Regions from separate parts of the Duganella sp. AC237 genome, predicted to be linked through region 2. Evidence: riboswitches for the same ligand, from Rfam matches in the RefSeq annotation. Region 2 holds a riboswitch; the other holds the start of a gene.
What was found. A riboswitch is a leader RNA that binds a small molecule or an ion and turns the genes downstream of it on or off. The one in region 2 is predicted to bind glycine.
Positions count from the first base shown of each region.

Region 1 (7,371 bases), 400 kb from region 2:
GGAGATCAGCAGCTTGCGGTCGTCGGCGTTCAGCTTGGGGCGCACGCTCCAGATCAGTTCGTCCATGGCCCTGGTGGCGTTGTTGACGGCGCCCGGCTTGCCGTCCTCGATGCTGTAGGCGACGGTCAGCACCGAGACCCAGCGCTGTTCGAGGAACGCTTCCACCACCGCGATGACCTCGCCGGTGCCGATGCGCAGGGCCACGGCGTTTTTCGCCAGCTTGCCCGCTTCCGCCATCTTTTCCTGCTTTAGCGCGGCGGCGATCGGCTCCGCGATGGTGGCCGCGGCGACCCGCTCTTCGGCCAGGATCGACGCTTCCAACTCGCTGACGGCCTGGGCGAATACCGACAGTTCATGGTCGTAGTCGCGGCCGACGCGGTCGACGCTGCGCTGCATCGCCTTGAACAACGGATCTTCCGGCCCATTGCGCTGCTCCCAGCCCATGCGCGACAGCAGATCGATCATGCGGCGCGCCGGGTGTTCCTCCTGGAAGAAGAAGTTCTTGTCGACCAGCGCGGCCTTGAGCACGGGAATCTGCAGGAAACGGATCAGGTCGCGTATCTCCTGCGAAATGTTCTGGTCGCGGAAAACGGTGTCGAAGATCGCCGTCAGCAAATCGAAGGTGCTTTCGTCGGCGCGCGTCAGGCTGCCTTGCGGCATGCTTTGCTTGATGTTGGGCAGGTAGAACACGTTGGCCGGCATGGCGGCGGCGCTTGCGGCCGGCTCGCCGTCCGATCCGTGCTTGCCCACCGCGGTCGCCTGCAACTGCGCCAGATAGGCGAACAGCGGCTGCCTGGCGCCGATCTGCGACTGCCGCTGCGCCTGCTCGTTGCTGACGCCGCGCGACTGGAAACCTTGTGCCGCCCCCTGGACCCAGACGCCGCCCGCGTTCAGCGCCGGCATCGGCACGTCCGGAATGCCCGGATCGATGACGCCGGCGCCTTGCAGCAGGCCGCCGGCGATCTTGTCGACGATCTGGCCGGCGGCCGAACCGGCGACGTCGCTGGAGGCGAAGAACTGGCGCAGTTGCTGGGCCAAGGCCGCCTGGTTGCCGCGCGCGCGGGCGCCCGCCGCCTGCTTGGCCGCGTCGGCCTTGCGGCCCTTGTAGCCATCCACTGAGCCCGGCATTACGCCCTTGCCCTGCAATGCCAGGTCCAGCGCTTCGAGCATCGGTCCCAGTTCGATGAACATGCCGGGTTTGACAAGCGGTTGCAACAACGGCGCCGACTCCGGCTCGGGATCGAATTGCAGCCAGGCTCGCTGCAAGGCCGACAGGAACACCTCGGGGCGAAACGGATTCTGGCTCACGCGCAAGATATCGCGGCCCAACAGGAACGCCAGCCGCACATTGAGCGTCTGCAACGCGTCCGAATGCAACGATTCGAACGGTTTGCTGGCGCCGCCGAGCGCCACCCTTTTGTCCATTTCCTCGAACGGCACCAGCGACATCGGCTGCCCGGCGCCGCTACGTTTGTCTTTCGCGGCCGGCGCCAACTGTGCGATCTCCTGGCGCAGCGTGTTTTCCAATGCCTCCGTCGCCAGATGCAAGAACGCGAAATGGCGGTTACGCAGCAAATTGCCGGCGCGCAGCCGTTGCTGGATGGTGCGCGTATCCCCGTCGGTGGCGTCGATCAGCGCGCCGGCCAGCTTGGCGGCCAGCGCCAGATATTGATCGCCCGCGTGCTTGACGGCGATGCCGATCAAGTCCTCCAGCAAGCCATGCCGCGGCGTGACCGTCTTTATCGGCGCGCCGCTGGTGCTCGGGGTGGTTGAAGTATTCGCCATCGTGTCGGCCCGCTGGTGATCGATCCGTAGACCCCATTCTTACACAGTATTTCCGCATGGCAATACCAGCAGTGAAAGAATCGGCGATTTTTTTTGCCCCTTGCGGGCTGTGTACCACTTTCCTCGTTCCAACAACTGCTTTGACGAGGCGCAATGAACAAGCTTGGACTTTGCTTAACATCATTATATGGTCCGCCCCGCTCCCGCCCTCGCCGTCGCTTCCCTCACCAAGGATATCCATGAAATACCTGCATAACCTGGAAACCTCCAGCAAATTGCTGATCGCCTTCGCCACCGTGCTGGTCCTGACCGTGCTGCTGGGCCTGAGTTCACTCGCGCGCATGGGCGACATCGACCGCGCGTCGACGCAGCTGTCCGACACCTGGCTGCCGCAATCGATCGCCGTGCTGTCGCTCAAAAACAATGTGCAGGAATTGCGCAAGCTCGAACACGTGGTGATCAGCGACAAGGCCAGCATCGACGGTTCCGAGCAAAAACTAAGTCTCGCACTATCCGCGTTCCGTGACAATGCTGACAAGCTCGGCAAGACCATCAACGATGCAAACCTCATGCCGCAGGCGGCGGAATTACAACGGATGGCCGCTTCCTACCTGCTCGCGCACGACAAAATGATGGCGCTGGCCAACGAGGGCAAAAAGGACGAGGCGGTCGCGGTGCTCAAGGGCTCGTCGCTGCCGGCGTTCGACGCCGTCAGCGGCCAGCTCGACAAATTACTGTCCAGCAATCTCGAAGGCGGCCGGCAGGCGGCACGAGGCGCCGACCAGGCGTACCTGGCCGGGCGCATCGTCACGCTGGCCCTGCTGTCGGCGGCGATCGGCTTTGGCGTGCTGCTGGCGTTTTGGCTGGCGCGCTCGATCTCGGCGCCGCTGCAGCAAGTGATGCTGGTGGCGCAGCGCATTGCCGACGGCGACTTGAGCACCCGCATCGAAGTACGGTCCGGCAATGAAACCGGCAAGCTGCTGCAGGCGATGCAGCATATGAACGACAGCTTGATGACGATGATCGCCCAGGTGCAAAGCGGCGCGCGGGCGATCGGCCAGGCGTCGGCCGAGATCGCCGAGGGCAATCTGGACTTGTCGAGCCGCACCGAGCAGCAGGCCGCCTCGCTGGAAGAGACCGCCTCGTCGATGGAGCAGCTGACGGCAACCGTCAAACAAAACGCCGAGCACGCGGTGCAGGCCAACAAGCTTGCCGTGTCGGCGTCGGCGGTGGCGGTGCGCGGCGGCAGCGATGTCGGCCAAGTGGTCGGCACGATGGCGTCGATCAACGACAGCTCGAAGAAAATCGCGGAAATCATTGGCGTCATCGACGGCATCGCGTTCCAGACCAACATCCTGGCGCTGAACGCTGCGGTCGAAGCGGCCCGTGCCGGCGAGCAAGGACGCGGCTTCGCCGTCGTCGCCTCCGAAGTGCGCAACCTGGCCCAGCGCAGCGCGGCGGCCGCCAAGGAGATCAAAAGCCTGATCGACGACTCGGTCGACAAGGTGGTGCGCGGCACGCAGCTGGCCGACCAGGCACGCTTGACGATGGACGAGGTGGTGGGCAGCGTCCAGCGGGTAACCGGGCTGATCGGAGAGATCGCCGACGCCAGCGCCGAGCAAACGGCCGGCCTGGAGCAAGTCAACCGGGCGATCGCGGCGATGGATCAGGTGACCCAGCAAAACGCCGCGTTGGTCGAGCAGGCGGCCGCCGCAGCGTCGTCGATGCGCGACGAAACGGGCAAGCTGAACGAGGCGATCGGTGCGTTCGCCGTGCACGACGGCGCGGACCGGGAAGCGCGGGCGCGGCAGCCGCTGGTCGCCGCCGAGGCGCTCAAAACGCGTGGCATCGCCGGCATGCCAGGCGCGGCGGACATGCGCGACGACGAGGAGACGCCGCCGGCGCTCGCCACCGCCGGCGCGCGCCGCGAACGAATCAAGCCGGCACTGCCCTCGCCGGGAAAACGCACGGTCGCGCCACGCCGTCCGCCCGCCCGCGCCGGCGCCGCCAGCGGACTGGGCAAGGCATCCGGCAAGCTCAACAGTGAGGTCGAATGGGAAGAGTTTTAATGACGAGTGCGAGGCATGTTCCTACAGCCCCCCAAGACGCACTCCGATAGCAAGTGCCTGAGCGAAAACGCATCATTGCTCTACCAGAAACGCGCACGGTGTCACCGTTTTTCCAGTCAGCACGGCGCGCTTGTGGCGAGTACGTTCTTTCACTTTCACAAAGGAACTAAAATGAACTCGAATCAAAAAAGCGGTGGCAGCAAGCAAGGCTCCAGTCAAGGCAGCAGCAAGCAATCGGGCGACAAAGGGTCGTCCAGCGGCTCGCGCTCCGGCACCCAGGGCGGCACCCATGAGCAGCATGTGGAAGCCGGCCGGCAAAGCCATAAAAACGACGGCAACAAACAGACGGGCAACAAAAACCGCTAATCAGGCTCCACCATAATTAGCGGCATGGCGGCGCCTCCCTGGCGCCGCTCCCGTTTCAGCTTGCAATCAAATATTGGCCACGCGCTGTCCACGCGGCGGCACAAAGTCCTTCACGGCGTTGACCATCCCCACCGCCACGCCCTCGGCCGCCGTCAGGTGCAGGTCGGAGTACGCGTGCGTGCGCCAGTGCTCCTCGGTCAGCTTGACGTGTTCGCGCAGGATCTGCTCGGTGCGGGCGTCGTCGGCCTGCAAGCCTTCGACGATGATGCGCAACGCGTCCGGCCGGGCGCCGTGCGGCGCGCTGGCGTGCGATTTGTGCACCATGAAGCGCGCCGTGTCGCTGGCATAACGCTCCTCGCCGGACAGGAACAGGATCACGGCGATGGACGCCACCGCGCCGGCGTTGTAGGTGACGATCTTGATCGGCAACTTGCTCAGGTAATTGTACAGACAGATGCCGTCGCTGACATAGCCGCCGTTGGACTGGATCAGGATGTGGGCGGTGGTGATGCGGTCCTCCGTCATATCGGCAACGGCGTCGAAGACACGGCGCACCATGTCACTGTTGACGTCGCCTGACAGGGTGAACCACGCGTGGCCCTCGTAGGAATTTGGATCTTGGCTCATGGGTGGGCTCTCGAATAAGTGTGATTTATTCTAGCAAATAGTTGTTTATATAGCGTTTTTATTGCACGCCATTCGTGCGCGCCCCCGCCCACCACCCCATCCAGCCCTGCCCGCAAGATTGACATTCAGGCCCTTCTGACATATATTCCCGAGTCTTGATCGGGAGAGGGTTGCGGGCGATACGCCAACGCAGCCGCCGAAGGGGCACTACCCAAAAACTCTCAGGCAAAAGGACCGATCAAGGGACCAGCGCGGCCGCCGTTCGATTTTTTATCGCGGCGGGATGCCAACTGGTCCAACTCTGGAGAGCGGCCGCGGCACACGCCGGCGGCCCACCGAAGGGGCGCACGGGAATCGAGTTCGACTTCGCGTCGATTCGCCCGTAATCTCTCAGGTACCAAGGACAGAGGGGTCTGCGATCATTGTGGAAACAGCTTTTTAGCCGTTCCTTGTATGTTCTGTTAACCCCTTTTCGATATGGACCGAGGAATTATGACGCTCAAAGCCACCCCACTCAATAACGCACACCGCGCCGCCGGCGCCAAGATGGTCGATTTCGGCGGTTGGGACATGCCCGTCAACTACGGATCGCAGATCGAAGAACACAACGCCGTGCGCACCGACGTCGGCATGTTCGACGTCGCCCACATGTGCGTGGTCGACATCAAGGGCGCCAACGTGCGCGCCTTCCTGCGCGGCCTGCTGGCCAACAACGTCGACAAGCTGCAGGTGTCGGGCAAGGCGCTGTACTCGTGCATGCTCAATCCGCAGGGCTTTGTCATCGACGACTTGATCGTCTACTTCATCGACGAGAGCTGGTTCCGCCTGGTCGTCAACGCCGGCACCGCCGAAAAAGACGTGGCGTGGATGCAGGCGCAGAACGCCGCCACCAACAGCGGCGTGACAATCACGCAGCGCCGGGATGGTGATAACGCCATGGCGCTGATCGCCGTGCAGGGCCCGAACGCGCGCGCCAAGGTGTGGGACGTGATCCCCGAATCGAAGGCCGGCACCACCGACATGAAACCGTTCAACGTCGCCTTCGCGCACAGCGCCGCCTTCGGCGAGGCGATGATCGCCCGCACCGGCTACACCGGCGAAGACGGCTTCGAGATCGGTGTCGCCGCCGACCAGGCCGAGAAGCTGTGGAACGCGCTGGCCGCCGCCGGCGTCAAGCCGGCCGGCCTGGGCGCCCGCGACACGCTGCGTCTGGAGGCGGGCATGAACCTGTACGGCCAGGACATGGACGAAACCGTCAACCCGCTCGACGCGGGCCTGGCATGGACCATCGACCTGGTGTCCGAGCGCGACTTCATCGGCAAGGCTGCCCTGCAGGCGATGGGCCAGAACGCCCAATTCGTCGGCTTGATCCTGCGCGAAAAAGGCGGCGTGCTGCGCGCCCACCAGAAAGTCATCGTGGCCGGCACCGACGCCGTCGGCGAGATCACCAGCGGCACCTTCAGCCCGACCATGCAGCAGGCCATCGCGCTGGCGCGCGTGCCCAACGGCGTGGCCGTCGGCGACACCGTGCACGTCGAGATCCGCGACAAGAAGCTGGCCGCCTCGGTGGTCAAGCTGCCCTTCGTCCGCAACGGTAAAATCCTCGCCGTTTAAATGATTTAGTATCCTAGTTCGAACCCGCCCCCTACCCATCTGGAGCCTTACATGAATATTCCTGCAGACCTGAAGTACACCGAATCCCACGAATGGGTGCGCGCTGAGTCGGACGGCACCGTCACCGTCGGCATCACCGAGTACGCGCAGGACGCGCTGGGCGACATCGTCTTCGTCGAACTGCCGAAGGTCGGCAAGAGCTACACGGCCGGCGACGACGCCGCCGTGGTGGAATCGGTCAAGGCGGCCAGCGACATCTACGCGCCGGTGTCGGGCGAAGTCATCGCCGTCAACGAAGACGTGGCCAGCGCCCCGGAGTCGATCAACAGCGACGCCTACGCCGCCTGGCTGTTCAAGATCAAGCCGGCCGACGCCAGCGCGATCGACGGCCTGCTGGACGCAGCCGCCTACGGCAAGACCACCGAAGCGTAAATTATGACCCGTTCAAGCCTGACCCAACTTGAAGCACGCGACGCTTTCATCGCACGCCACATCGGCCCTGACGCCGCAGAACAGGAAGCCATGCTGGCGGTCCTCGGCTACGCCTCGCGCGCCGCCCTGATCGACACCATCGTCCCTGCCAACATCCGCAACAAGGCCACCCTGCCGCTCGGCGCATACACCCAGCCGATGCCGGAGCAGGAAGCGTTGAACAAGCTGAAAAAAATCGCCGGCAAGAACAAGGTCCTGAAGTCGATGATCGGCCAGGGCTACTACAACACGCTGACGCCGGGCGTGGTGCTGCGTAACATCTTCGAAAACCCGGCCTGGTACACCGCCTACACGCCGTACCAGCCGGAGATCTCGCAAGGCCGCCTGGAAGCGATCCTTAACTTCCAGCAGACCATCACCGACCTGACCGGCATGGGCATCGCCAACGCCTCGATGCTCGACGAAGGCACCGCCGCCG
Region 1 is NZ_CEEDEW010000003.1:4,176,676-4,184,046, forward strand. It holds gene AC0IYS_RS18465 (DUF1631 family protein) at 1-1,785, opposite strand, end outside; gene AC0IYS_RS18470 (methyl-accepting chemotaxis protein) at 2,025-3,854, shown strand; gene AC0IYS_RS18475 (hypothetical protein) at 4,026-4,220, shown strand; gene AC0IYS_RS18480 (ATP-dependent Clp protease proteolytic subunit) at 4,287-4,847, opposite strand; glycine riboswitch at 4,998-5,094, shown strand; glycine riboswitch at 5,139-5,264, shown strand; gene gcvT (glycine cleavage system aminomethyltransferase GcvT) at 5,340-6,461, shown strand; gene gcvH (glycine cleavage system protein GcvH) at 6,513-6,893, shown strand; gene gcvP (aminomethyl-transferring glycine dehydrogenase) at 6,897-7,371, shown strand, end outside.
Region 1: another riboswitch for glycine. It lies ahead of gcvT (glycine cleavage system aminomethyltransferase GcvT); the one in region 2 lies ahead of AC0IYS_RS16760 (D-amino acid dehydrogenase).

Region 2 (7,371 bases):
TTGGTGCCGCACTCCTTCTTGTTCGGCCACAGGCCGTGCAGGTTCAGGTTCTTCGCCTCCAGTTTGCCGCCGTTCATGGCGTCGCATTCTGGCTTTTTGCCGTTGTATTTCACATGCTCGCAAAAACCCGGCTGCCAGGTGATCGCCAGCAGATAGCTATCCTGCTTGTTGGCGATGTTGCACACCCCTCCGGCGGCAGCGATCTCGCGCCCGCGCTGCGCCTTGGTCGGCTTATCGCTCAACTCCGGCGTGCCGCATTCCTTGCGCACCCAGCGCAATGCCGGCTGCGCGCCCGGCACCTCGACCCTGATCCAGTCGTAATCGACCTTGTTGATTTCGCGGACCGTGTACTCGGTCCCCGGCACGATTTTCTGCGCGCCCGGGTTGTTCTGTTTGGCGAAGGATGTGTAAGCCTCGCAGCTTTGGGTGGCGGTGAAACTGCCATTGGCCGATTCGCTGGCGCTGCAACCGAACGCGGTAAAAACAAGCAGCAAGGCGGCTGCGGGGACGGTGTGGCGATGCATTCAAACTCCTCAGGTTGGTCAAGTGCCAATATCTTAGCGGACTTATCGCGGCGGGTGGGAAGCCCTTTTCTATCGAAAACAGCCGCCGGCACCGCGACTTGTGGCAACCGCACGACGAATCGAAGGCTTGCCGTCCGTGATAGGCGATAGTTTCTTTATGACATGATATTCTCGGTTACCGACTGATCCTGCGAACCACAATGATCTCCAACGAAACACGCCTGAAGTGGGTGGCTTTCATACTGCTCGTCTTCATGGGTGGCGTCGGCACGCTGCCCTTCCTGACCAACCGCAGCGTCCAGCACACCATGGCGCAGTTGAAAGCCACTTCGGCCAGGGAACGCCACTACCAGTCGATCCTGGGGTTGCTGGTGGACGCCGAAACCGGCCAGCGCGGCTTCATCCTGACCGGCAAGGAGGAGTTTTTGCAGCCCTACCATGCGGCGGTCAACATGATCGAGCCGCTGCGGGCGACGCTGTGGCAGGAAAGCGCCGACCCGCGCGAGCGCAAAGCGCTGGCCGACGTCAAGGTCTCCATGGACCTCAAGCTAGGCTTGATGGCCGAGACGATCGCGATGCGGCGCGAGCAGGGATTCGCCGCCGCCGAAAAGGTCGTCGCCGCCGGCGCCGGCCGCGCGCACATGGACATCCTGCGCAATCTGATCGGCGGCGAGCTGTCCTCGCTGTCGATCCACCGCGACGAGTTGCGCGAGCAGCTGACGCACGGCGCCCGCAAGGCCATGTACATCAGCGCGGCAGTCAACATCGCCGAGATGATACTGCTGGCGGTGGCGTTGCTGGTCGGTCTGCGCTCGTTGCGCGCGCGCGCGAACGCCGAAAGGCTGGCGGCGGAAAACACCGGGGCGCTGCGCCGCGCCGCCGCCGCGTCGGAGCTGCGCAACCAGCAGCTGGCGGTCAGCGCCGACATGCTGCACGCGCTCGAATGCGTATCCACCGTCGAAGAAGCCTCGCTGATCGTCTCCACGTTCTGCAAAAAGCTGGTGCCCGGCGTATCCGGCAGCCTTTACCTGTATCGCAACTCGCGCGACACGCTGGAGCGCAAGGCCAGGTGGGGCGACATTGCCGACGACGCCGATGGCATCGAGCCGGAACAGTGCTGGGCGGTGCGGCGCGGCACCGTCCACGTCTGCGCCGGTGACGGCGATCTGCAGTGCCGGCATGGCAGCGCGGGCGACAGCGGCGCCGGTCCGCGCGTCTGCATGCCGCTGGTGACGCAGGACGCCGTGCTGGGATGCCTGACCCTGTACGCGGCGCCCGAGCAGCACGACATCTTCGAACGCCAGCGCGAGGTACTGGCCACGCTAAGCGAAGAGATCTCCATGTCGATGAGTAACATCAAATTGCGCGAGACCTTGCGCCTGCAATCGATCATCGATCCGCTGACCGAGTTGTACAACCGCCGCTACATGGACGAGACGCTGCGGCGCGAGCTGATACGCTCGCAGCGGAACGCGAAGCCGCTGGCGGTCATCATGCTCGATCTGGACCACTTCAAGCGCACCAACGACACCTACGGCCATGACGGCGGCGACGCCATCCTGAAGCGGGTGGCGCAGGTGCTGTTGACGAATATCCGCGCGTGCGACGTCGCGTGCCGCTTCGGCGGCGAGGAGATGGTGGTTCTGCTGCCAGATTGCGACATCGACCTGGCGACCGAGCGCGCGCAGCTCTTTCGCGGGTTGATCGAGGCGCTCCAGGTCGCGCATGGCGGCCACACGGTGCGCACGACGGCGTCGCTGGGCGTGGCCGGGTACCCGGAACACGGTGCCGAGCCGGCGGCACTGTTCCAGGCGGCCGACAAGGCGCTTTACCAGGCCAAGCGTGACGGCAGAAACCGCGTCGTCCGGGCGCTGGCCCCGGAGGCGGCCAGCGCGGATCAGCGCCGCACGGAAGCTCACGAAAATCGCGTATCCTAGACGGTTCACACATCTAACGCAGAGCGCACGCCATGGCGACAAAACCAGTTACCAAAGCCGAAACGGTCCTGCTATCGGGCGGCAATCCGCAAATCCCCAAGGCCTATGGCGACGCGCCGGTGCAGGCCTACATCGCCGCGATGCCGGGCTGGAAAAGCGATCTCGGACGACGTCTGGACGAGATCATCGTCCACACCATACCCGGCGTGAACAAGGCCGTTAAATGGAACACGCCGCTATACGGGATCGCCGACCAAGGCTGGTTCCTGGGTTTTCATTGTTTTACCAAGTACGTCAAAGTCACCTTCTTCAACGGCGGTTTTCTCGATCCGCTGCCGCCGGGGGCGTCCAAAACCGCCGGCGTGCGACATCTCGACCTGCGCGAGGACGACCCGCTCGACGAAGCGCAATTCGCCGAGTGGGTGCGACAAGCCAGCCGGTTGCCCGGCGAGCGCATGTAAAGGCCGTCAGGCCACTTTCGCGACCCGCGCGGGCGCTTGCCGCCCGCCCTCCCGCCCCGACGCGGCGAAGATGGTCTCGGCGATGATGTCCGCCGTCGCCGCCGACAGTGTCCAGCCCAGGTGCCCGTGGCCGGTATTGTAGAAGACCGTCGGCGCCTTGCCGCGCCCCACACGCGGCATCAGATTGGGCATCATCGGCCGCAGCCCGGCCCATGGCGTCACGCTGCGCGTGCTCACCCCCGGGAAGCATTGCTGCACCCACTTCACCAGCGGGGCGATGCGGTCGGCCCGGATATCGCGGTTGAACCCATTGAACTCCGCCGTGCCGGCCACGCGGAAGCGGTCGTCGCCCAGTCGGCTGGTCACCAGCTTGGTCTCGTCGTCGAGCAGGCTGACGGTCGGCGCGGCGGCCTGGCTGGCGGCGTCGTTCAGGTGCACCGTGATCGAATAGCCCTTGACCGGATAGACGTTGACGCGGTCGCCCAGCATCGCCGCCATCGCGCGGCTGGCGGTGCCGGCGCAAACGACCACCGCGTCGTAGCGGCGGGTGGTGCTGAAACCGTCCTCCTCGACGGTGATGTCGACGCCGTCGGCGCCCGCCCGCATGGCCGTCACCTGCTGGCCGAAGCGCAGTTCGGCGCCCAGCCGTTGCGCCGCCCGCGCCAGCCCGGTGGTGAATTTGTGGATATCGCCGGTGCTGTCGCTGACGGTGTAGTGGCCGCCGTAGTAGTCGCCGCGCAGGGTCGGCTCGATGGCGCGCATCTCCTCCGGCGTGACGGCGCGACGCGCCAGCCCGCCCTGCATCAACAGCTTCGACACGCCCGCCGCGTGCTCGAATCCGGCGCGCTCGCGGTAGATGTGCAGGATGCCTTCGCGCTTGAGGTCGAAGGCGATGTCTTCGTCCCTGGCCCACTGGAACAGGTGTTCGCGCGCCGCCAGCGCCAGCTGTGCGGTGGCGATCGTGTTGTCGCGGTAGTGCGGGATGGCGGCGATGAATTGGGCGAACCACGACAGCTTGTGCCAGCCCGGCTTTGGATTGACCAGCAGCGGCGCGTCGTTCCTCAGCATCCACTTCAGGCCCTTGGCGATGGTGGACCGGTGATTCCACACTTCCGCGTTGGAGGCGGACAGCTGGCCGCCGTTGGCGAACGAGGTTTCCATCGCCGCGTAGCGGTGGCGTTCGAGCAGGGTGACGGCGAAGCCGCGTTTGGCGAGGGCGTAGGCGGTGGTGACGCCGGTGATGCCGCCGCCGATGATTGCGATGGTTTTCATGAAGATTCCAGACCGTCAAAGGGGATGGTCTCGGCGCACATGCGCAAAGACACCCCCTCTGTTCTGGACCTGAGAGATTCACGCCGGGCCGCGATGGCGGCAGCGCTTGCTCCTTCGGTGCGGGTGGACGACGTCCGAGTCCTGCCGCTCTTCAGAGTTTAAAGTGCTGTATCGGTCCTTTTGCCTGAGAGTTTCCGGGGCGGTTGCTCCTTCGGCGCCGTCCGTCAGCGCGATGCTGGAACAGTCTCTCCCGATACGGCGGTGGCTTTTGGCCACAACGGGCGTAGCTTACCTGAAAAATTGCGGCTTATCCACCCGACCCGCACCCACCCGGCGCATTGGGTTCGCGGCAACCCGGCCGTGGGATGGGATACTTGGCCAACCCGCGCTACGAGATAATGCATGTGGCGCATCACCATCGCCACCACTTCCACTGCGTGAAATGCGACCGCGTGTTCGATATCGAGGGCTGCCCTGGCCATATGGACAGTCTGGCGACCAAGGGGTTTACCATCGAACGCCACGAGTTGACCTTGTACGGCGTCTGCGCCGAATGCTCGGCCGCCGGCGCCACGCCGCCGCCCCGGCCCCAACCCGCCATCAGCTTGACCCGGCACGGCGCCGGCAATCGGCACGCCGGTTTGTGCCCGCCGCGATCCGCCATGCCCCGCGCCTGCCCTGCGCGTGCGACAGCGTACATCGCTTAAAATCGAACTTAGGCATACTTATCGTTACCCCGAAATAACTTGATGAAAGCGAGACATGGCAGAGAATGAAAAGGCGGCGTCGCCCGCCCCGGTGATGGATGCGGAAACCCTGGAGTTCATACGCGGCGTGTTCACGCTGGTGCGCGGCGGCGACGCGGAACGTCTGGCCGGCATGGTGGCCAAGGGCTTGCCCGTCAGTTTCCGCAATGAGAAAGGCGACAGCCTGATCATGCTGGCCTGCTATCACGGCCACCTGGACACGGCGCGCGTGCTGCTCGAAGCCGGCGCCGACCCGAACGTGCCGAACGACCAGGGCCAGACGCCGCTGGCGGGCGTGGCCTACAAAGGCTATCTGGACATCGCCGAGCTGCTGCTGGCCCATGGCGCCGACATCGAAGGCGCCAGCCCGGACGGCAAGACGCCGCTGATGATGGCGGCCATGTTCAACCGCACCGATATCCTCAAGCTGTTGATCGAGCGCGGCGCGGCCGTCGATGCGGTCGACAGTCGGGGCATGACGGCGATCTCGCTGGCGCAGACGATGGGCGCGAAGGACACGGCCGCGCTGCTGGCCGAAAAAAACCTGTAAGCCACGCTGCGGCGACCCCGACCCGTCCCTCCCGCCCTCATGCCCCGATCAGGCCTTGCCCGCACACGCGCAGGGTCGCGCCGCTGATGCCGAACGCGGCCGGGGTGCTGAGGAACGCGATCAGTTCGGCGACGTCGCGCGGCTGCCCGCTCTGCTTGACGGCATTGAGGCGCCGGCCGATCTCCCGCACGACCATGGGCATGGCGTCGGTCATCGGCGTATCGATGAAGCCGGGCGCCACGGCGTTGATGCAGATGCCGCGCGGCGCCAGCAGCGGCGCCTGGGCGGCGACATAGCCGATCAGCGCGGCCTTGGACGCGGCGTAGTTGGTCTGCCCGAAATTGCCCGCCACGCCGCTGACCGACGACAGGCAGACAATCCGGCCGTCGTCGCGCAGCACGCGCCGCTCCAGCAAGCGCTGGTCGATCGCGATCACGGCGGCCAAGTTGACCTGCACCACCAGATCCCAGAAATGCTCCTGCATATTGGCCAGCGTGCGGTCGCGCGTGATGCCGGCGTTGTGGACCACGACGTCGACGCCGCCGAAGCGCTCGAGCAAAAAGTCGGCAAGACGCCCGGCGCTGTCCGGCGCGGCGATATCGGCGAGGAAGGGCACGGCGGCGAAGCGGTCGCAGGCCTGGTGCAACGCATCCGCCGCGCCCGGCACATCGAGCGCGACGACGGTGGCGCCCTCTTGCGCCAGCCGCTCGACCACGGCCAGGCCGATGCCCCTGGCGGCGCCTGTCACCAGCGCGACCTTGCCGGACAACGCCTGCGTCGACGACATGCTGGCGGGCGCCGCCACGTTGGCCGCCAGGTGGAACGCCTGCCCTGTCACGTAGGTGGTGCGGGCGCCGCAAAAGAACCGCAGCGGACCGTCCAGGCGGTCGAGCGCGTCGCGCGCCACATAGCCGAGATTGACCGTAATACCTTTGGCGCCGATTTCCTTTGCCAGCGAGCGCACAAATCCTTCAACGCCACGGGCAACGGCGGCGGCGGCCGGCGTGGCCGCGGCGCCGGGATCGGCCGCCAGTATCAGCACCCGGCCATTGCGAACCAGCCGCCGCACGACAGGATGCAAGCCGTCGTACAACGCCCGGTAGTCCTGCGGCGCCACGCAACCGGTGGCGTCCATCGCGACGATATCGAGCGGCCCGGCGCCGGCGGCCGGCCCGTCCAACGCCGCCGTGCCGGCGCGGACAAAAGCCGCCGCCATCGCCTCGGCCGCATAGCCGCCGGCCGTCCGGCATAACAAAACGCGTTTGCCATCGAACGGCCGGTCCACATACGGTCCCGCCTCGCGCGACAGCGGCACCGGGTTCGGCAGGCCGATGGCCCTGGCGATGGCGCCGGTGATCGGGTTGCCGTTCAAGCGCATTAACAAATCGGACATGTGATTCTCTTCGGTGCGGGTAACACCGCATTATGCCCGCACCGGCCGCTGGAGACGTTCCAGCCCGGTTTGCCGTCCACCCGCAAGACGCCGGCCCGGCCTCAGTCGAGCAAGCCGAGCATTTTGGCCTCGTAGATCGCCTCGGCGCGCGAGTTCACCTTGAGCTTGCGGTAGGTGCGCCGGATGAAGGTCAGCACGGTGTGGCTCGACACCGCCATCAATCCTGCGATCTCCTCGGTGGTGAAGCCTTTGGTGATCAGCTCCAGCACCTGCTGCTCGCGGGGCGACAACTGGGTGCGCAACGGTTGGGCGTCGGCATCCGCCGCGCTCCTGGCCAGCGCCTGCCGCACCGGCGGCAGGTGGCGGAAGCGGGTCAGCATTTGCCGGGCGATGATCGGGCTGATCGGGCTGCCCCCCTGAAAAATGCTGCGGATCTCGTCGGCCAGGCCGCCCGGCTTGGTGTGCTTGAGCAGATACCCGGCGGCGCC
Region 2 is NZ_CEEDEW010000003.1:3,776,181-3,783,551, forward strand. It holds gene AC0IYS_RS16745 (ribonuclease T2 family protein) at 1-524, opposite strand, end outside; gene AC0IYS_RS16750 (diguanylate cyclase) at 725-2,461, shown strand; gene AC0IYS_RS16755 (DUF1801 domain-containing protein) at 2,494-2,922, shown strand; gene AC0IYS_RS16760 (D-amino acid dehydrogenase) at 2,929-4,194, opposite strand; glycine riboswitch at 4,243-4,356, opposite strand; glycine riboswitch at 4,357-4,457, opposite strand; gene AC0IYS_RS16765 (hypothetical protein) at 4,599-4,901, shown strand; gene AC0IYS_RS16770 (ankyrin repeat domain-containing protein) at 4,957-5,490, shown strand; gene AC0IYS_RS16775 (3-oxoacyl-ACP reductase) at 5,528-6,883, opposite strand; gene AC0IYS_RS16780 (LuxR C-terminal-related transcriptional regulator) at 6,985-7,371, opposite strand, start outside.